Pseudosulfitobacter sp. DSM 107133: one gene and its partner. The protein of the gene in region 1 interacts with the protein of each later gene in a pairwise test. Links are inferred from orthologs where the notes say so. Each region holds a gene or a part of one and is shown in the gene's direction. Other genes may lie near its edges.

Evidence for each region.
Region 2: the proteins of gyrB (region 1) and gyrA interact in binary tests that used the Escherichia coli proteins (3 or more experiments, as listed by UniProt). The link is inferred for Pseudosulfitobacter sp. DSM 107133 from one-to-one orthologs.

Annotation. Positions count from the first base shown.
Region 1 is NZ_CP085154.1:1,336-10,955, forward strand. The notes cover bases 2,819-5,876. They hold gyrB (DNA topoisomerase (ATP-hydrolyzing) subunit B), read left to right. Parts: upstream 2,819-3,167; coding sequence 3,168-5,585; downstream 5,586-5,876. Other genes in these bases: DSM107133_RS00020 (LysE family translocator), read left to right, coding at 2,819-3,089; mprF (bifunctional lysylphosphatidylglycerol flippase/synthetase MprF), read right to left, coding at 5,613-5,876. In the rest of the region: chromosomal replication initiator protein DnaA, read left to right, coding at 1-18; dnaN (DNA polymerase III subunit beta), read left to right, coding at 198-1,316; DNA replication/repair protein RecF, read left to right, coding at 1,369-2,472; more of DSM107133_RS00020, read left to right, coding at 2,469-2,818; more of mprF, read right to left, coding at 5,877-8,222; DSM107133_RS00035 (DUF2853 family protein), read left to right, coding at 8,444-8,785; DSM107133_RS00040 (DUF1761 domain-containing protein), read right to left, coding at 8,837-9,235; DSM107133_RS00045 (EVE domain-containing protein), read right to left, coding at 9,284-9,620. UniProt on the Escherichia coli protein: DNA gyrase negatively supercoils closed circular double-stranded DNA in an ATP-dependent manner to maintain chromosomes in an underwound state.
Region 2 is NZ_CP085154.1:2,130,733-2,142,904, forward strand. The notes cover bases 4,293-7,566. They hold gyrA (DNA gyrase subunit A), read left to right. Parts: upstream 4,293-4,597; coding sequence 4,598-7,366; downstream 7,367-7,566. Other genes in these bases: DSM107133_RS10520 (usg protein), read right to left, coding at 4,293-4,407; DSM107133_RS10530 (hypothetical protein), read right to left, coding at 7,467-7,566. In the rest of the region: pgi (glucose-6-phosphate isomerase), read right to left, coding at 1-358; pgl (6-phosphogluconolactonase), read right to left, coding at 362-1,030; zwf (glucose-6-phosphate dehydrogenase), read right to left, coding at 1,027-2,481; DSM107133_RS10510 (radical SAM protein), read left to right, coding at 2,635-3,594; DSM107133_RS10515 (YbjN domain-containing protein), read left to right, coding at 3,664-4,131; more of DSM107133_RS10520, read right to left, coding at 4,138-4,292; more of DSM107133_RS10530, read right to left, coding at 7,567-7,811; DSM107133_RS10535 (carboxypeptidase M32), read right to left, coding at 8,015-9,490; ctaA (heme A synthase), read right to left, coding at 9,497-10,648; DSM107133_RS10545 (RNA methyltransferase), read right to left, coding at 10,719-11,456; DSM107133_RS10550 (thiamine phosphate synthase), read left to right, coding at 11,578-12,172. UniProt on the Escherichia coli protein: A type II topoisomerase that negatively supercoils closed circular double-stranded (ds) DNA in an ATP-dependent manner to maintain chromosomes in an underwound state.

The DNA of each region.
Region 1 (9,620 bases):
CGCGCGCTCGAAGCGTAAACCTGCGTCACCTGTACCACACGGCACCCTTTTCGGGTGCCGTTTGCGTTTGTAGGGCGCGCAATTCACCTGCCGCGCTTGACCCTTCTGTCAATCCGGTCGACAACAAACAAAAAGGTTGAGAATACGCCGGTATAGGGTAGTTTGCCCCTCCCGGTGGTCCGATTGGAGAGGGACAGATGAAAATCAGTATTGAACGGGCCGCGTTGCTCAAAGCCGTGAGCCAGGCCCAGTCGGTTGTCGAACGCCGCAACACCATTCCGATCCTTGCCAATGTGCTGATCGAGGCCGAAGGCGCTGACGTGATGTTCCGCGCCACCGATCTGGATATCGAAGTCGTGGACAAGGCCCCCGCACAAGTCGAGCGCGCTGGCGCCACCACCGTGTCGGCCACCACCTTGCATGAAATCGTGCGCAAACTGCCCGATGGCGCGCTGGTCACCCTGACCGCCGATGCCGCCGCAGGCCGCCTGACGGTTGAAGCGGGCCGGTCGAACTTTTCGCTGGCGACCCTGCCCAAGGAAGACTTCCCGGTCATGGCCTCGTCTGAGTATGCGTCGAATTTCTCGATTGACGCGGCCAAGCTGCGCCGTCTGTTCGACAAATCCAAATTCGCCATTTCGACCGAAGAGACGCGGTATTACCTGAACGGTGTCTACATGCACGTCGCCACCGGCGAAGACGGCAAAGTGCTGCGCTGTGTGGCCACAGACGGTCACCGCCTGGCACGGATCGACACCGACCTGCCCGCAGGGGCCGACGAGATGCCGGGCGTGATCGTGCCCCGCAAGACCGTGGGCGAACTGCGCAAGCTGCTGGACGATGACGAGATGAAAATTGCCGTTTCGGTCTCGGAAACCAAGGTGCGCTTTGCCACGCCGGAGATCACACTGACATCCAAGGTGATCGACGGGACCTTCCCCGACTACACCCGCGTTATTCCACAGGGCAATACCCGCAAACTGGAAGTGGACGCCAGCGACTTTGCCCGCGCCGTGGACCGTGTGGCGACCGTGTCGTCCGAGCGTTCGCGCGCGGTCAAGCTGCAACTGGACGAAGACCGGCTGATCCTTTCGGTCAACGCGCCCGACAGCGGTGCCGCCGAAGAAGAACTGGCCGTGTCGTACAATGACGAGCGGCTGGAAATCGGGTTCAACGCCAAATACCTGCTGGAGATTGCCAGTCAGGTGGACCGCGAAAACGCCGTGTTCATGTTCAACTCGTCGGGCGATCCGACCTTGATGCGTGAAGGCAATGACATGTCGGCGGTCTACGTCGTCATGCCGATGCGCGTTTAAGAGTTTTCTTGCCTCCGGCGGGGATATTTAAGGCCAAAAGAAAGGGACAGTTGTGAAGCTGTCCCTTTCTGCATTGACGATTTCGCATTTCAGATCGCACCGGATGGCGCGGATCGCTGTGGATCCGCGCCCCGTGGCGCTGTTTGGCCCCAATGGCGCGGGCAAGACCAACATTCTTGAGGCGGTGTCGCTGTTTTCGCCCGGTCGCGGTTTGCGCCGGTCCAGCGCCGAGGACATGACCCGCAGGCCCGAGGCGCTGGGGTGGAAGATCAGCGGCGTGCTGACCTCGCTGCGGCAGGTGCACGAGATCGACATCGTCTCCGAGGCCGGCGGCGCGCGTCAGGTGCGGATTGACGGTAAGGCAGCCGCGCAAGTGGCGCTGGGACGGGTGGCACGGGTGCTGTGGCTGATCCCCGCGATGGACCGGCTGTGGATCGAGGGCGCGGAAGGGCGTCGGCGGTTCCTGGACCGGATGACGCTGAGTTTCGAACCCGGCCATGCCGATCTGTCACTGGCCTATGAAAAGGCGATGCGCGAACGCAACCGGCTGTTGAAAGACATGGTGCGTGATCCGGCGTGGTACGGCGCGCTTGAGGCACAGATGGCGCAGGCTGGGGCGGCGATCCATGCCAACCGGCTGACCACGCTGGCCCAGCTGCACAGCGCCCAGCAGGATGCGCAGACGGCCTTTCCCACCGCCGACCTTGAGCTGGTACATGCGGATGCGCCCCTGCCCCCCTCCGAGGATGATCTGCGCACGGCGCTGGCCGAGGGGCGCAAACGCGATCTGGCTGCAGGGCGCACGCTGATCGGGCCGCACCGCGCCGATCTGATCGGCACCTATGCGGCCAAGGATGTGCCCGCCCGCGACTGTTCCACCGGAGAGCAAAAGGCGCTGTTGGTGTCGCTGATCCTTGCCAATGCACGGGCGCTGGCCCAAAGCTTTGGCGCGCCGCCGCTGTTGCTGCTGGACGAGGTTGCGGCCCATCTGGACGCGGACAGGCGCGCGGCGCTGTACGACGAAATTGTTGCCCTGGGCGCACAGGCCTGGATGACAGGCACCGACCGCAACCTGTTCGACGCATTGGGCGCACGGGCGCAGTATTTGCATGTGACCGAGGCAGAGGGCGCTTCAAAAGTAGAGGCCGTGACATGACGCTGAACTGGTCTGATCTGTTGCTGTATTGCGGCGCTTTGCTGATCCTGTTCCTGACGCCGGGGCCGGTCTGGCTGGCGTTGATGGCGCGCGGTTTGTCGGGCGGCTTTCGCGCGGCCTGGCCGCTGGCACTGGGCGTGGCGATTGGCGACATCGTCTGGCCGCTGGTCGCGGTGCTGGGGATTGCGTGGATCCTGTCCGTGTTCGACACCTTCATGCTGGTGTTGCGCTGGGTGGCCTGCGGTGTGTTCATCGTGATGGGCGCGATGCTGATCCGCCACGCAGGCGCCGCCATCAGCGCAGACAACCGCCTGACCCGCCCCGGCATGATGGCCGGATTTCTGGCCGGAATCCTTGCCATTCTGGGCAACCCCAAGGCGGTGTTGTTCTATATGGGCGTGCTGCCCGGCTTTTTCGATCTGCGTGCAATAACCTGGATCGACGTCGCGCTGATCATCGGCGCTTCGGTTTTGATACCGCTTGTTGGCAACCTGACGATGGCTGCATTTGTGGGACGTGTGCGCAGCTTTGTCACGACTTCGGGGGCGCTGCGGCGGATCAATATCGGGGCCGGTGTGCTGCTGATTCTCGTGGGCCTTGTACTCCCCTTTGTGTGACCCAGAAACTTGTCTCGATCGCGTGACATCCCCGTACAAAAACCCTATAAAATAACAAAAAATATAGGGTGAAACGGCATGTCCGAAAACGAGCAGGCGCCACAAGAGTATGGCGCGGATTCCATCAAGGTTCTCAAAGGCTTGGATGCTGTCCGCAAACGGCCTGGCATGTACATCGGTGACACCGACGACGGGTCGGGTCTGCACCACATGGTCTACGAGGTCGTGGACAACGGCATTGACGAGGCGCTGGCAGGTCATGCCGATGCTGTCAGCGTCACGATCCACGAGGATTCCTCGGTTTCGGTCAGCGACAACGGGCGCGGCATTCCGGTCGGCATCCACGAAGAAGAAGGCGTATCCGCCGCCGAGGTCATCATGACCCAGCTGCACGCGGGCGGCAAATTCGACAGCAACAGCTACAAGGTTTCGGGCGGCTTGCACGGCGTGGGCGTTTCTGTTGTAAACGCGCTGAGCGACTGGCTGGAGCTGCGCATCTGGCGCGAGGGCAAAGAGCACATCGCGCGGTTCGAGCGCGGCGACACGGTCAAGCATCTTGAGGTTGTCGGCCCCTCGGACGGCAAGACCGGCACCGAGGTGCGGTTCCTGGCATCAACCACCACCTTTTCGAACCTCGAATACCATTTTGACACACTGGAAAAGCGGCTGCGCGAACTGGCGTTCCTGAATTCGGGCGTCCGTATCATTCTGACCGACGAACGGCCCGCAGAGCACCTGCGCTCGGAACTGTTCTACGAAGGCGGCGTGCGCGAGTTCGTGAAATATCTCGACCGGTCGAAATCCTCGATCATGGCCGAGCCGATCTTTATCAGCGGCGAACGCGACGACATCGGTGTCGAGGTCGCGATGTGGTGGAACGACAGCTATCACGAAAACGTCCTGCCCTTTACCAACAACATCCCCCAGCGCGATGGCGGCACCCACATGGCGGGCTTTCGTGGCGCACTGACGCGGACGATCAACAACTATGCGCAGTCCAGCGGGATTGCGAAAAAGGAAAAGGTGTCGTTCACCGGCGACGACGCACGCGAAGGTCTGACCTGTGTGCTGTCGGTCAAGGTGCCCGATCCGAAATTCTCCTCGCAAACCAAGGACAAGCTGGTCAGCTCGGAAGTGCGCCCCGCTGTCGAGGGTCTGGTGAACGAAAAACTGGCCGAATGGTTCGAAGAAAACCCGCTGCAAGCCAAGGTGATTGTCGGCAAGATCATCGAAGCCGCCGTCGCCCGCGAGGCCGCCCGCAAGGCGCGTGACCTGACACGGCGCAAAAGCGCGATGGACGTGAACTTTTTGGCTGGCAAACTTAAGGATTGTTCGGAAAAAGACCCGTCCAAGACCGAAGTTTTCCTGGTCGAGGGTGACAGCGCCGGAGGTTCGGCCCAGACAGGCCGTGACCGCCAGACACAGGCGATTTTGCCGCTAAAGGGTAAAATCCTGAACGTGGAACGCGCACGCTTTGACCGGATGCTGGGCAGTCAGGAAATCGGCAACCTTGTGATGGCTCTGGGCACCGGCATTGGCCGCGACGAATTCAACATCGACAAGCTGCGCTACCACAAGATCGTCATCATGACCGATGCGGACGTGGACGGGGCGCACATTCGTACCCTGTTGCTGACGTTCTTCTATCGCCAGATGCCCGAGCTGATCGAACGCGGATATCTGTATATCGCGCAACCGCCGCTGTACAAAGTGTCGCGCGGCAAATCGGAAGTGTACCTGAAAGATCAGGCCGCGATGGAAGACTATCTGATCAATCAGGGCATTGACGGTGCCATGCTGCGACAGGGCAACGGCGAGGAAATCAGCGGCGCCGATCTGGCCCGTGTGGTCGACCACGCCCGCCAGATGCGCCGCGTTCTGGAAGCCTTTCCAACGCATTACCCGCGTCACATTCTGGAACAGGCTGCGATTGCCGGTGCCTTTGCCGAGGGCGCGGTTGAACGCGACCTGCAAGGTGTGGCCGACAAGGTGGCCGACCGGCTGAACCTGATCGCGCTGGAATACGAAAAAGGCTGGCAGGGGCGCATCACGCAGGACCACGGCGTGCGGCTGGCCCGCATTCTGCGCGGCGTCGAAGAGGTGCGCACGCTGGATGGCCGCATCCTGCGCGGTGGCGAAGCCCGCAAGACCGGCACGTTCACCCAGCATTTGCAGGATGTCTACAACCTGCCCGCACAGCTGGTGCGCAAGGACCGCAGCCAGATGATCTATGGGCCGATGAACCTGCTGGATGCCATTCTGACAGAAGGTGAAAAGGGCCTGTCGCTGCAACGCTACAAAGGTCTGGGCGAAATGAACCCCGACCAGCTGTGGGAAACCACGCTGGACCCCGATGCACGCACCCTGCTGCAAGTGCGCGTCGAGGATATGGCCGAGGCAGACAACCTGTTCACCAAGCTGATGGGCGACGTGGTCGAACCGCGCCGCGAATTCATCCAGCAAAACGCGCTGAATGTGGAAAATCTGGACTTCTGATTGAACCTGTAGGGGCCGATTTGGCCCCTACTTCCCCACAATCCCCCGCGCCGAGCCTGCGATCAGGCGGGCAGCGTCGGTCAGGGGGCCGACGGGCGGCAGGGCCGAGCGGCAGCAGAAGTAGCGTGGCTGCCAGACCGGATCGAACTTGGATTTGAACCTGCGCAAACCCTCGAAGCTATAGAAGCGGTCGCCGTGGCTGTAGACCAGGCTGCCGAACCGCGCCCACAGGGTTGCGCCCCGTCGCCCGGACAGGCCGGCAAAGGGCACCATGCCAAGGCTGAAGCTTTCGCGACCCTCAGCCTTCAGTTGCAGCATCAGCTCGGTAAACAGAAACTCCATCGTGGCAGATGGCGCGTCGGCACGGTGGCGCATCATGTCAACGGCGCTGCTGCGGGGGGCTTCCATCAGGTTGCCAAAGGCGCAAATCTCGCCGTTCAGACGCACCAGCGCAATGCGGGTGCGGTTCAGCCAGGCCTCATCAAAGCGCCCCACCGAGAACCGTTTTTCGCGCGCGGCATGCTGGGCCATCCAGTCGTCAGATATGCTTTGCAGCGTGGCGATCAGTTCGGGCGCGTGCGGGGGCGAAACGATTTCCACACTCAGCCCGTCGCGTTGCGCGCGGTTCCAGCTGGCGCGCAGCTTCTTGCGTTCGGGGCCTTCCAGCGAGAAATCGGGCAAGGGCACCACGGCCTCCTCACCCATTTTGTGCAGGGTCAGGCCCATGTCGATGGCCTGTTCGGTAAAGGCGGCCGAAGTTTCATAAAACACAGGTCGCGCGCCGGCAGCGCGGGCCGCATCGTGAAACGCCCATGACAGGTCTTCGACATCCTCTTGCGCGCCAACCGGTCCCCCCATGACAATCCACGAACCGCCCTTGATCCCGTAGGACAGCACGGATTGCTGTGCGGGGCCAAACATCAACATCTTGTCCCCGGTCAGCGCGATTACATCCGATCCGGTGCCATAGGTGTTGATGATCCTCTGCGCGGCCTCGAATGCAGCGGCATCGGGCAGCGGTGCCTTGACCCGCGCCACGCGAAAACCGGAATACAGCAAAGCCGCGCTCAGGATCACACCGGCGGTCAGAGCCGCCCGCCATGCGGCCACCGCCGGGCCATCGCCTGCAACCTGCCACCACATCAAATCTCGCGCCGCGTCGTCTGTATGAACCAGATACCAAAGCAGGCCCAGCGAAGTCAGCGTAGACAGGGTGAACACCAGCCAGCGCACCGACAGCACCCCCTGCGTCAGCCGTGCACGCCGGTAGAATTCGCGTCGGCAGGGCCACAGGATCAACGCCATCATCGCAAGAACCATCACCCGGTCCAGATCCTGCGTTTTGAGTGCGGCAACCACAACTCCGACCAGCAACGCCACCAGAACCGCCCAATAGGCCAGCCTGGAGCGGCGAAACACCGACACAGACAGCACCGCCAGCAACGACCCGATAATCGAAGACACCAGCGGCCCGCCTTCGACCATGGTCAGGGGCAGCAGGGTTTCCAGCTCTTCGGCGCGGCCTGTGGGGTTGGGGATCAGTCCCGCAAACATCATGAACAATCCCGAGGCCAGCACCAGAAACCCCGTCGCCATGGGAATCAGCGACCGGCCCGCCAACACCATCGGCGCAAGTCCCGGAATGGTCGGCAGCCGCGAACCTGCGGCGCTCCAGACCTCGGTCAGTGACAACAACAGCAGCGCCAGAACAAAGGGCAGCAGGAAATAGATCAGCCGGAACAACAACAGTGCGGTCACCGCATCGTTCACCGGAACCGTCGCGGGCAGGGCCGCGATGACCACGCTTTCAAACACCCCGATTCCGCCGGGCACATGGCTGGCCACGCCCACCATCGTCGCCACGGCAAAGACCGCCAGCATGTTGGCAAAGGGCAGCGCACCCGTGGGCAGCAACAGGTGCAGAACCAGCGCGGCCATGACCATATCAACGCCGGTGATCGCCAGTTGGCGCAGCAGGTCCCTGCCCCGCGGCGCCGATAGCTTGAACCCCCCCCAGCTGAACGTTCCGCCCCATTGCGAAATGACGCCCAGCGCGATCACCGACACCACAAGCAAACCGATGGCAATCAGCCGCAGCGTTTCGGGGGCAATGTTCACCAGCACCTGCAACGCTGCGGGATGCACCGCCACCGCGCCCAGACCGATCAGTGTCGACCCGATCCCGAAAGACATCGCCGCAAAGGTGGAAATCGCAGCCACATCATAGGCATCCAACCCCAAAGCCGAATATATGCGATAGCGCACGGCACCACCCGACACGAGGCTGAGCCCGATGGTGTTGCCCAGCGCATACCCCAGAAACCCGCCCAGCGCGATGGAACTGGCAGGCGCGGTTTTCCCGATATAGCGCAACGCGGACCAGTCATAGCCGATCAGCGCGATATACCCCACCGCCGTTGCCGCCAGCGCACCGGCTATCAGATGTGGCGGTGTTGCACGCAGTTGCGCCAGCACCACGCGCATGTCGAGCGGTGCCAGCAAATGATACAGCGCATAAACACCGCCAATGAACAGCACGCCGGTCAGGATCAGCGGAGCATGCTGGCGCAACAGCCTGCGCGCGCGGCTGCCCGTCTCGCGATCCGTCATATCGGTGCCTTTGTTATCCTGGCTCATATCTCGATCTGCTTTTCTGATCCGGGGTCGATTGCACGCTATATAGCCGGACACACAGCCGTTCGCAGGTCCTAAATGCGCAGTTTGTAATTGCGGGATGTCGGCACGCTCCCGCTTTGGGGGAAAATTGTAAAAATTTTTCCTTTGTAGCGGCACCGATAGACCGTAGGATTCCCACCAAGGCCGGAATTTGCGGCCAAGTCCAAGGTGGGAGATTGAATATGGGCAAACGTGACGACCTGATCGCGCAATACGCGGATGATCTGAAAAACAAATGCGGTATGACGCCGGATATGGACCTGTTGACCAAGGTCACCATCGGCTGTGGACCGGCGATTTACAACGCCGATGCCTCTACGGTCGCTGCAACACAGCCAGCCGAGCTGGAAACCGTCAAAGAGAATTTCCTGATCAAAAAGCTGGGGCTGGCAGATGGTCCGCAGCTGATGGAAGCGATCAACAGCGTGCTTGCCACCTATGGCCAGTCCGAGCGCAACAAATACCGCGCCGTGGTCTATTACATGCTGACCAAACATTTTGGCAAAGACAGCGTTTACGGCTGATTGCCCTTGTCAGAGACTGTTTCAGGCCCGCATCACGCGGGCCTTTTGTATTCAGGTGAACAGGGTCAACACGACGCCGATGATGGCGCAACCAAAGGTGGCATAGCCGCCGTCAATCAGCGTCAACTTGAACGGTCGCCCCGGATAGGCGTTGTTGATCATGATCCACGGGCTGATGAAAAACAGTCCCACACCCAGACCGGACACCAGCCCCTTGGCCAGCGTATCAATGCCCGACAGGGCGAAGATATGGCGCATCATGCCCGCGACCAAGACCATCGCAATGGCCGACAGGATGAACGGCAAGGCCGAGCCGTTGCCCTCGGGTTTGCCATCCGGCCCCGCTTTGATGCCAACGGCGGCCATCCACGGTTTGGAAAGCGCCATGTACCACACCGCACCAAAAATCCACGCCGCAGCGCCCGCGACAATTACAGAAAGAACACCCATCCAGAACTCCTTTGTTCCCTGCCGGTCATCTCGCAGAAAGCATAGCCCTCAGGGATCAATTCCGGCAAGCCCGCAGACGATCTGCCATTCTTCATCCGTGACCGGCTGTACCGACAGCCGCGAATTGCGCACCAGCATCATGTCGTCCAGACGGCCATCGGCCTTGATCATATCCAGCGTTACCGGCGTTTTCACGGATTTAACCGCCTTAATGTCCACGCATTCCCAACGGGCGTCGTCGGTGCTGCTGTCGGGGTGTGCTTCGGCAATCACTTCGACCACGCCCACCACAGCCTTTTCGGTTCGCGAGTGATAAAAGAACCCCAGATCGCCCAACCTCATCTCGCGCATGAAATTGCGCGCCTGATAGTTGCGCACGCCGTCC
Region 2 (12,172 bases), 2.1 Mb from region 1 along the record:
CATAGGCCCGCATCCGCGCCAGCGTGTCCAGAACGCCGGGCATCACATCAGCGCCATCCACCATGACAGCGCCGCCATCAAGATTGCGCAACGCCGTGTGCAGCACTGCCCGCCCCTCGGTTTCGTTGATCGCCGCCCCCGCAAACATCGCGTCGCGTTTTGCCTGCCAGCCTGCGGCTTCGGCCAGCGCCAGCAGGGCATCACGGCTTTCATCATCCAGATTGGTCTTGGAGTAGTCCAGACGCATGTCACCCGTCTGTACGCTGAAATCCTCAGCGCGGTTCGGGTTGGTTTCAAACAGGTCAAGCATATGCCGCCCGGCCACGGCTGCGGCTTTGGCCTTCAAATCAGTCCACATGGTTCATTCTGCCCAATGTACGGTCAATTCATCCAGAACAGCCGCAATCGGGGCGTTCCGGGGGGTGAGATCGGCTGCGCGTTCAAGAGCGGCACGTTTTTCGGCACCAAAAATCACCAGATGTTTGGACATTGCCCCATCCAGCACATGCGCCGACAGGCTGATGCGCGGCTCCTGACCCTCGGCGTAGATCGGCAGCGCCACAGGGGCATCTGCGGCCAAAGCAGCCTCAAGCCCCTCGGCCCCTGGAAACAGCGATGCGGTGTGCATGTCTGCACCCATCCCCAACAGCAACACCGAAATCGGCAAATGTGCATCCAGATCCTCGCTGACCAGCACAGCGCCGGCGTCGACATCCAGACCGTCGCGATACAGCGGTTTGAACGTCGCGGCCACCGCACGGTCGACCAGCAGCCGACGCCGCAACAGCGCCCCGTTCGAGCGGTCCGAAGTTTCGTCAACCCAGCGTTCATCGGTCAGGGTGACATCGACCCGGTCCCAATCCAGCCGCGCCGCCGACAGCACGTCGAAAATCGGGCCCGGAGTTGTCCCCCCCGGCACCACCAAAGTGGCGCGATCATGGGTCAACAAGATGTTTTCCAAAGCGCCCGCCATCTTTCTGGCCACTTCCATCGCCAGCAAATCACGGTCAAGATACTCTTGTAAGATCATGGCTTTACCTCGCGCCAGACGCGGGTGTCGCGGGCCAGCATCTGCACCGCATCACCGGGGCCTGCACTGCCGCTTTCATAGGGCTTGGGCACTTCGCCGCGCGCCTCCCATCCTGCGATGATCGGGTCGGTCCAAGCCCATGCCGCCTCGACCTCGTCGCCGCGCATGAACAGGGTCTGGTTGCCACGGATCACATCCATGATCAGCCGTTCGTAGGCGTCAGGCGTCTCTTCGGCGTCCTCGCCAAGCGCTTCGGCAAAGGTCATGTCCAAGGGCACATCAACCAGCCGCATCCCGCCCGGTCCCGGCTCTTTGATGGTTACATTCAGCGTGATGCCTTCGTTGGGTTGCAGCCGGATCGACAGGGTGTTGCGGTGGTCCTGCTTTTCGCCAAAGATTGAATGGTTCAGCTCTTTGAACACCACCGAAATCTCGCTGGAACGCGCCACCAGACGTTTGCCGGTGCGCAGATAGAACGGCGTGCCCGCCCACCGCCAGTTTGAAATACCGACCTTCATTGCCACATAGCTTTCGGTGCGCGAACGCGGGTCTTCCACAGCTTCGCGATAGCTGGGGCCCTCCTCGCTGGCTTCGTATTGGCCGCGCACCACATGGTGCGGTGCAACCGGATCAAGCGCCCGGATCACTTTCAGCTTTTCGTCCCGCACCGCGTCGGGGTCGAACTTGCTGGGCGGTTCCATGGCGATCAGACACAAAAGCTGCATCAGGTGGTTCTGCACCATGTCGCGCATCGCACCCGAACGGTCATAATAATCGCCCCTGCCCCCGACTCCGACGGTTTCCGCCACGGTGATCTGGATGTGATCGACGTATTGGGAGTTCCACAGCGGTTCGAACAGCATATTGCCAAAGCGCACCGCCATCAGGTTTTGCACGGTCTCCTTGCCCAGATAGTGGTCGATACGGTAAATCTGGCTTTCGTCGAAATGCGCGGCCAGCGAGGCGTTCAGCGCCTTGGCCGTGGCCAGATCACGGCCAAAGGGTTTTTCGACCACAATCCGCGTCTGGTCATTGGTCAGCTTCCAATGATGCAGGCGCGACGCCAGATCGCCGAACAGACCGGGTGCAACCGAAAAGTAAAAGGCCCGCACCACGTCGCGCCCGTCCATCAGCTTGACCATCTCGGCCCAGCCATCGTCCCCCTTGGCATCGACCGTGACATATTCCAGCCGCGTCTGGAACGCCTCAAGCGTGCCGTTCTCGCAGGACTTGCCACCACCAAATTCACGAATCGCTTCGGCAACAAAGGCGCGATATTCTTCCCGCGTCATCTCGGACCGTGCGGCCCCGATAACGCGCGCATCATCGGGCATTTGCCCCGAACAGAAGCGCCGGAACAAGCCCGGCAGGATTTTACGACGGGCCAGATCACCCGTGCCCCCGAAGATGACCAGATCAAAAGGATCGACCGGAATAACGCGCGAAACCATGCTGTAGGCCCTTGTTTCATGATATGTTAGCGCAAACATGCCCTAAACCCGCCCCGATCACAATAGTGTCAGGCCAAGTGCTTCGGCTATTCACGCCTTTTCGGTTACCCTACCACAAAAGAAACAGAGGCAAAGACCAGAGGGTGCGCCGGAATGAAAGACATTGCAGATGCTCAATCACAGGGCAACGCGGGCAAATTTCAAGACCCACAGCGCACAGCCAAGGGCGAGGAACGCGCAACCGTCGCGCTGACCCACCCCGAAACGCTGTGGTTCAACACCGGCACCCTGTGCAACATCGAATGCGTGAACTGCTATATCGAAAGCAGCCCGACCAATGATGCATTGGTCTATATCACGGCTGATGACGTGCGCGATTACCTGGACCAGCTGGCCGACCGCAATTGGGGTGTGCACGAGATTGCCTTTACCGGCGGCGAACCGTTCATGAACCCCCAGATGATCGACATGGCGCAGGCCGCGCTGGAACGCGGCTATGATGTGTTGATATTGACCAACGCGATGCGTCCGATGATGCGCAAACGGATGCAGGACGGATTGGTACAGCTGAATGCGCGCTTTCCCGGCAAGCTGACCCTGCGCATTTCCGTCGATCACCACCGCGCCAGCCTGCATGACGCCGAACGCGGCGCGGGCAGTTTTGCCAATACGCTGAAAGGCATGGAATGGTTGCGCGACAACGGCTTTCGCATGGCGGTTGCCGGGCGCTCGATCTTTGAAGAGGACGAAACCCAATCGCGCGCCGGATATGCCGCTTTCTTTGCCAGACACGACTTTGACATTGACGCATACAACCCTGGAATGACTGTGCTTTTTCCTGAAATGGACGAACGGGTTGACGTCCCCGAAATTACCACGGCCTGCTGGGGCATTCTGAACAAGTCCCCCGATGCGGTCATGTGTTCCTCATCGCGCATGGTGGTCAAACGCAAGGGCGCTGACAGCCCTGCGGTGCTGGCCTGTACCCTGCTGCCCTATAGCCCTGCATTCGAACTGGGCACCACTTTGCAACAGGCCGAAGGCCCCGTCGCGCTGAACCACCCGCACTGCGCGAAATTCTGTGTGCTGGGCGGCGCAAGCTGCTCTGCGTGACGGGTTTCTTCATTTGACATAGACAGTTACGCTGGCGAGACTGGGGCCCTGATCAAAAGGAAACCGGATATGAAATCATATATTGCCAGCGCCGCAACCGCTCTTGTTCTGGCCTCGGCGCAAGTGTCATCGGCCCAGTCCGTCAGCGCGTCGAACCCTGAAACGTTGACAAAATTGCTGGGCGAGTCCGGCTATCCCACTGAAATCGTCACTGACAGCTACGGTGATCCGCAGATCAAGACCGAGATGGAAGGCACCAAGGTCGATATCAATTTTTACGGCTGCGACGACGGACGCAATTGCCGCGATATCCAGTTCCGGGCCAGCTTTCAAACCTCAGGCAACGTATCTATGCGCACTCTGCACGACTGGAACCGCGACTTCTATCTCGGCAAAGCCTATGAAAACAATGAGGGCCTTGCCGTGATCGAACATGCCGTCGCTGGTGTTGACGGCATGTCGCGCTATACGTTCGAACGCATTCTGTCGCGCTGGAACAATGCGGTGGACAGCTTCAAGGAACACATCGGATTCTGATCCGGTTCAATGAATTCGGAATTCACCGACCTGGTTGCGCCATTCCCCCGGCGCAATCAGCTTGCGATGGGTAAAACGCACCGAATGTAGCGGCCCCTCGATCTCGCGCTGCCAGAATTCGACAAATTCGAACAGCCGCGGATGGTCGGGGGCGGTGTCGTAGTCCTGCCATGTATAGCTGTTCAGCACATGGGCATAATCGGGCATGTGATAGAAGAATTCAGCCGTGGTCAGCCCGTATCCCTTCAGCATCATTTCCGTTTCCGAGACCTGCATTTTGCGCACCTTTCATGCTGCTTTTCTTTCATCCTGCCACAGCCAGATTAATTTTCAATAAAAACAATGTGTTGGCACTCTACCCGCTGTGCTGCCAATGTCACAGAGACGCCTGCCATTGCACCTCATATACCGCTTCTGATAGGGTTGCTCACAACATATAGACACTCAGAAAAAGACGGGCAGCCAAGTGAACGACACGCCAGAAACACCTGAGAACAATGATGAAATGCCGCCAGAGCGTCCCGTTTTCTCCGGGCCCTCGGTCACCATCGAACACGAGATGCGCACATCCTATCTGGATTATGCCATGTCGGTCATCGTCAGCCGCGCAATCCCCGATCTGCGCGACGGGCTGAAACCGGTTCACCGCCGCATCATCTATTCGATGTACGAAAAAGGCATCACGCACGACAAGACCTATCGCAAGTCCGCCAAATCGGTGGGCGACGTCATGGGTTCGTATCACCCGCACGGCGACAGCGCGATTTATGACGCGCTGGTGCGCATGGCGCAGGATTTCTCGATGTCGCTGCCCTTGATCGACGGTCAGGGTAACTTTGGCTCGATGGACGGCGACAGTGCTGCGGCGATGCGCTACACAGAATCCCGCCTGGACAAGGTCGCGTCCTACATGACCAGCGATCTGGACAAGGAAACCGTAAACTTTATCGACAACTACGACGGTAAAGAACGCGAACCCACGGTCCTGCCCGCCCGTTTTCCCAACATGCTGGTGAATGGCGCCGGTGGTATCGCCGTCGGCATGGCCACCAACATTCCGCCGCACAATCTGGGCGAGGTGATCGACGCCTGTCAGGCGCTGATTGAAAACCCCGATCTGACCTCGGAAGAGCTGATCGACTATATCCCCGGCCCCGATTTCCCGACGGGCGGCATCATGCTGGGCCGTTCGGGCGCGCGCAAAGCCTATCTTGAGGGGCGTGGCAGCGTCATCATGCGCGCCAAGACCCGTGTCGAAGAAATCCGCAAGGACCGCTTTGCCATCATCATCGACGAGATTTGCTATCAGGTGAACAAGTCGACGATGATCGAAAAAATCGCCGAACAAGTGCGCGAGAAAAAGATCGATGGCATCGCCCATGTTCAGGATGAATCCGACCGCAACGGTGTGCGCGTGGTGATCGAGCTCAAGCGTGATGCAACCGCCGAAGTGGTGATGAACCAGCTGTTCCGCTTCACTCCGATGCAAACCTATTTCGGCTGCAACATGCTGGCCCTGAACGGTGGCCGCCCCGAACAGCTGACCCTGCGCAAATTCCTGACGTACTTCATTGATTTCCGCGAAGACGTGGTGGCCCGCCGCACGGCCTTCCTGCTGCGCAAGGCCCGCGAACGCAGCCACATCCTGTGTGGTCTGGCGGTTGCGGTCACCAACATCGACGAAGTCGTGGCAACGATCCGGTCGTCGGCCGACGCCGCCGAGGCGCGTGAAAAGCTGATGACGCGGCGGTGGCCTGCGGAATCGATCCTGCCCTATATCGCGCTGATCGACGATCCGACCCACACCGCCAACGACGACGGCACCTATAACCTCTCCGAAGCGCAGGCGCGCGCGATCCTGGAACTGCGCTTGCAGCGTCTGACCCAGATCGGCGTCAAGGAAGTCACCGACGAGTTGGAAGAGCTGGCCCGCAAGATCAAGGAATACCTTGAAATCCTGAGCAGCCGCGAAAAGATCATGCGCATCATCTCGGACGAGCTGGCCGAGGTCAAAGACCAGTTCGCCGTGCCCCGCCGCACCGAGATTGTGGACTGGTCCGGCGACATGGACGACGAAGATCTGATCGCCCGCGAGGACATGGTCGTGACCGTCACCTCGGGCGGCTATATCAAACGCACGCCGCTTGCCGATTTCCGCAGCCAGAAACGCGGTGGCAAAGGTGTGTCGGGGATGCAAACCAAGGAAGAGGATGTCATCACCACCCTCTTTGTGGCCAACACCCATACGCAGCTGCTGTTCTTCACCACCGATGGCATGTCCTACAAGCTCAAGACATGGCGCCTGCCTCAGGGGGGCCGCACCTCCAAGGGCAAGGCAATCGTCAACATCCTGCCGATCCCGGCCGGAGTCTCGGTTGCGGCGATCATGCCGGTGGACCGTGACGAGGCCGACTGGGACGACTTGCAGGTGGTCTTTGCCACCTCGGCCGGCACCGTGCGCCGCAACAAGCTGTCGGATTTCACCAACGTCATGCGCAACGGCAAGATCGCGATGAAGTTCGAGGGCGAGCATGAAGGCACCACGCTGATCAATGCGCGGATTGCGTCGAACGACGACGATGTCATGCTGATCAGCAACTCGGGCCGCGCCATCCGCTTCCCTGCAACAGACGTGCGGGTGTTCAACTCACGCGCTTCGGTCGGGGTGCGCGGGATCAAACTGGGTGCCAAGGAATCCGTGGTGTCCATGTCGATCATCCGCCACTTTGATGCCACATCCGAAGAACGCACCGCCTATCTGAAGATGCGTCGCGCCATGGCCGGTCTGGCGGATGAGGATAGCGACGAGGAAGAAGCCCCCGCCGATCCGAACTTCTCGAACGAACGTTATGTCGAGATGTCGGCGGCTGAAAACCTGATCCTGACCATCACCGCGAACGGCGCAGGCAAGCTGAGCTCCAGCCACGACTACCCCGTGCGTGGACGTGGTGGCCTGGGTGTTACAGCGATGGACAAGGCGATGCGCGGCGGCGAGATCGTGGCCTCGTTCCCGGTCGAGATGGATGACCAGATCATGCTGGCCACATCCAAAGGCCAGTCGATCCGCGTGCCGGTCGAAGGCATCAGCTTCCGCTCGCGCAGTGCAGGCGGTGTGCGGGTGTTCAACACAGGCAAGAACGAAGAAGTTGTCAGCGTTGCCTGGATTGCCGATCAGGGTGATGACGCAACTGCGGCTATCGAAGATGCAGGTGAAACGCCGGACAGCGACAGCTGATCCGGCGTCGGCCACACCAGTCAAAACGCAAAATGGCGGCTCTTTACAGAGCCGCCATTTTCTATTTCGGGCCGCGCTTCCGCGCGGAAATACTTATGACTTAGTCCGAAGCCGAAGTCGAAGTTGTTGTCGAGTCGTTGCCGCCACCCGCAGCCAGAGCGATCAGAACCAATGCGCCAGCACCGGCAGCAACTGGGCCAAGATCCCCAGCCGACAGAACCGCACCATCGTCGTCGTCACGGATGCACAGACGTTTCACAACGCCATCATCCACAAAGGTGTCTGCTTTGCACATGTAATTAACACCGTTCGAACCCAGCACGTAGACGGGGTATTCGGGGTTACCTGTTGCGCCATCGACTTCAACCTGACGCACTACGCCTTGCGCCATCGCCGAGCCCGCCATCAGTGCGCTCAATGCGACTGCTGAAATGAACTTCTTCATATGAACCTCCATTTGATTCGTTAATTCTCTCTTACTAGACTAACACACAGAAGATTGCATCTGTTCCATAGCCAAAACTGCGCAGGTCGGACCCTGCGGCCTTACCTTTGCCGAATTTGATAGATTTGCGTGCAATTTGCAATGCGAAAAGGCTTTTGACAAACATCATGCAGTGCAAATCAAACGCAACTGAAACCAAAATACTACAGGTTATAGATGCCTGAAAATTTTTCCTTGAGATAGGCTATCAGCGGCAGCTCTGTCGGCTCGATTCCGCTTGCCATTGTGATGGTCACACGCGGATCGTACAACCCACCATTGACCTGCACATTGTCACGCAGCCAGTCAGTGGCAGGTGCGGTGTTGCCCTGCGCCAGATGGTCATCCAGATCCGGCACAGCGGTGCGCAGCGTCTGGTGCAGGCAGCCCGCATAGACATTGCCCAGCGAATAGGTCGGGAAGTATCCAAACAGGCCCACCGACCAGTGCACATCCTGCAACACACCGTTGCTGGCCTTGTCGACAGCATAGCCAAAGTCGGCCTTGAACCGGTCGTTCCATGCGGCTTCCAGATCGGCAACCGCCAGATCACCCGACATCAGCGCGCGTTCCAGATCAAAGCGCAACAGAACATGAAGGTTGTATTGCACTTCGTCGGCCTCGGTGCGGATATATCCGTTGTTGACGCTGTTCACACAGGCATAAAACGCATCTTCGTCGGCAATGCCAAAATCGCCAAAGGTGTCCTTCATCTGCCCGAACAACCAGCCGGTAAAGGCGCGGCTGCGGCCGATCTGGTTCTCGTAAATGCGGCTTTGGCTTTCGTGCACGCCCATCGACACGCCCTGCCCCAGCGGTGTCAGCAGATAGGCCTGGTCGATGTTCTGCTCATAGGTGGCGTGGCCGACCTCGTGGATGGTCGAATAAAAGCAATTGAACGGGTCGGTCGGGTTGGTGCGCGTAGTAATGCGCACATCGTTGCCGCTGCCCGAGCTGAACGGATGCACCGCCTTGTCGACGCGGCCCCGCTGCATGTCATAACCAAAGGTGCGCGCCAGCTGGCGGCTCAGCTTCATCTGCGCCGCTTCGTCAAATGTGCCGGTCAGGCTGGCAGGTTTTTCCGCCTCCAGCACGGCGGCACGCAGCTCTGCCAGAACCGGTCGCATGGCCGAAAACATCGCCTCAAGCTCGGCTCCGGTGGTGCCGGGTTCATAGTCTTGCAGCATCGCGTCATACAGATCGCCGCCAGCAGCAAGCGCCGCGCCCTCTTCGCGCTTCAGCGCCACAACTTCGTCTAGCACCGGCGCAAAGGCGGCAAAATCATCCTCGGCGCGCGCTTCGGCCCACTTGCCTTGGGCAACCGACGTCAGCCGCGCCAGTTTGCTGGCCAATGCAGCGGGCACCTTGGTCGCGCGGGCATGGCTACGCCGGATATGGCGCATCTGCGCCTGTCCCACCGCGTCCAGCGTGCTGTCGTCGATCCCGTCCAGCCAGTCGCCCACCTGCGGCGCGGTACGGCGCGCGTGCAGCACGGATTCCATCGCCGCCATTTCCTCGCCGCGCTGGTCTGCGGCACCGCGTGGCATCATGGTTTCCTGATCCCACCCCAGACGCCCCGCCACCTGGGCCAAAGCCTGTGTATCACGGTCGTAAGCCATCAGCGCGTCATAGAGGGTCATATAAGATCAGCCTTCACGAATTGAGGATTGGATAGGGTAAGCAGTGAGGAACCGCGCCCGCAGGATCAAGACCCACAGGACCACGGCCAGACATTGATGCAGGATCGCCACCTGCCACGGCGCGCCATACAGCACGGTGGTGATGCCAAGGGCGATCTGCAAAGCCAGCGCGGCAAAGACAGCGTTGAACGCAAACCGCGTGCGCCGGTGCGCGCTGCGCCGTCCGCGCAGCCAGACCACAACGCCAAAGACCGCCAGCAGATAGCCGGTGATACGGTGAATGAACTGCACCAGTCCGGGGCTTTCAAAGATGTTGCGCCACATCGGCTCGACCGGAAACGCATTGGGCGGGAACCATTGCCCGCCCATCATCGGCCAGTCGGTATAGCTGCGGCCTGCGTCAATGCCCGCGACCAGCGCGCCGATCAGGATTTGCAGGAACGCGAAATGCAGCAATCCGGTGGACAGGCCGAACAGCCTGGCCTCTTTGCTGCGGCGCGTTTGCATCAGGTCGCGTTCGGTGCGGCCCAACTGTAATATGTACCACGTCAGCACGCCCAGGATAATGAACGCCAGCCCCAGATGGGTGGCCAGCCGGTAGCTGGCAACACTGGTCGCGCCCTCGCCTTGCGTTACACCGCTGGACACCATCCACCAGCCAATCGCGCCCTGCGCGCCGCCCAGCAGCCCCACCAGCCACAGACGTTTGCTCCAGCCCACCGGCACCTGACGGCGCACGGCAAAATAGGCAAAGCCCAAGGCCCAGACCAGCCCGATCACACGGCCCAGCTGGCGATGGCCCCATTCCCACCAGTAAATCGCTTTGAAATCAGCCAGATCCATCCACTGGTTCATGATGCGGAACTGGTCAATGGCCTGATATTTGGCAAATTCCTCTTCCCAATGAGCCTGCGTCAGCGGCGGCATCGCGCCGGTGAAGGGTTTCCACTCGGTGATCGACAATCCGCTGTCGGTCAGCCGCGTCAGCCCGCCCACGGCGATCATCACAAAGACCAGCGCAAACAGCACCATCAGCCAGATGCGGATGCCCCGCCGCGCGCCGCGCCGTCCACGGTCGATCACACCAGTGGCCGGTGCGGTTTTGGCCGCCGCCTCGGGGCTTGCGACCTCTTCGAAAATGCTACGTTTGCCGCTCATTGTCTGGTCCTCGTCTTTGACGCGCAACCTAGGGCCGCGCCGCGCGATGGTCCAGAACCATCATGCCCCATCAGGGCCGCTTTTGCGCCCATCGGACCATCTGCCGCATCACCCCATGCAACATCTGCACATCGGCGCGGGTCAGCGGCATCCGGCTCCACATGTTGCGCAGGTTGGTGCGCATGCTGGCCGACTTGTGTTCGGGAAAGAAAAAGCCCGCCTCGTCCAGCGCATCCTCGTAGTGCACGGCCAGATGCTCGACCTCGACGCCCTGCGCCCAGTCGGTGCCCGCCATCTCGTCGCTGCGGTGCACAACCTCGCCGCTGGCGCGCATCCACTCGTATCCCACCAGCAACACGCATTGCGCCAGATTGAGCGAGGCGAATTTCGGGTTCACCGGCACCGATATGATCGCATTGGCCCGCGCGATGTCCTCGTTCTCCAGCCCTGCGCGTTCCGGGCCGAACATCACGGCGACCTTCTGGCCCTGTGAAATCCGGTCAGCGGCATCACGCATCGCCGCTTCGGGCGACAGCACCGGCTTGGTCAAATCGCGCGCCCGCGCGGTGGTGGCATAGACATAGGTGCAGTCGGCCAAAGCATCCGGCAGATCCGGCGACAGCTGCGCCTCGTCCAGCAACCGCCCCGCCCCCGAGGCCAACGCCACAGCCGATTGGTTCGGCCAGCCATCGCGGGGTGCGACGATGCGCATCCGGTCCAGACCAAAGTTCCACATCGCCCGCGCGGCGGACCCGATGTTTTCGCCCATCTGCGGGCGCACCAGCACAAAGAAAGGAATATCGCTCATGCCGCCCCCATACACAGCCCCGCGCCGGTGGAAAAGCCCCCCGACACATGCACGCGCGTGTTTCCTTTCCCCGCACGATCCGCTATCTGCGCTGCCAGTGACGACAAAGGATCAGACGATCATGGCCGAGACCGAGCAGCAGCCGCAACTTTACCTTATCAGCCCGCCCGAGCTGGAACTGTCGCAGTTTCCCGACACGCTGGCGCGGGTTCTGGACGCCCATGCCATCGCCTGTGTGCGGCTGGCGCTGGACACCAAAGACGAAGACCGCCTGTCCCGCGCCGCCGATGCGCTGCGTGCGGTGACCGATGCGCGCGATGTGGCACTGGTGATCACCGACAACGTGCCGCTGGCCGAACGGCTGGGACTGGACGGGGTGCACCTGACGATCCCCGGATCGGTGCGAGATGCGCGCAAGGTGCTGGGCCCCGATGCCATCGTCGGCGCCTTCTGCGGCGGATCGCGCCACGACGGGCTGTCGGCGGGCGAAGCGGGTGCGGATTACATCGCCTTTGGTCCGGTGCAGGGCAAGACGCCCGACGATGACAGCTTTGCCGAGGCAGAGCTGTTCCAGTGGTGGTCCGAAGTCATTGAAATCCCTGTCATAGCCGAGGGCAACCTGGACCGCGCACAAATCGCGGCCCTTGCTCCGTTCACCGACTTTTTCGGCATTGGTGCGGAAATCTGGGGTCAGGACGACCCTTCGGCCGCCCTGA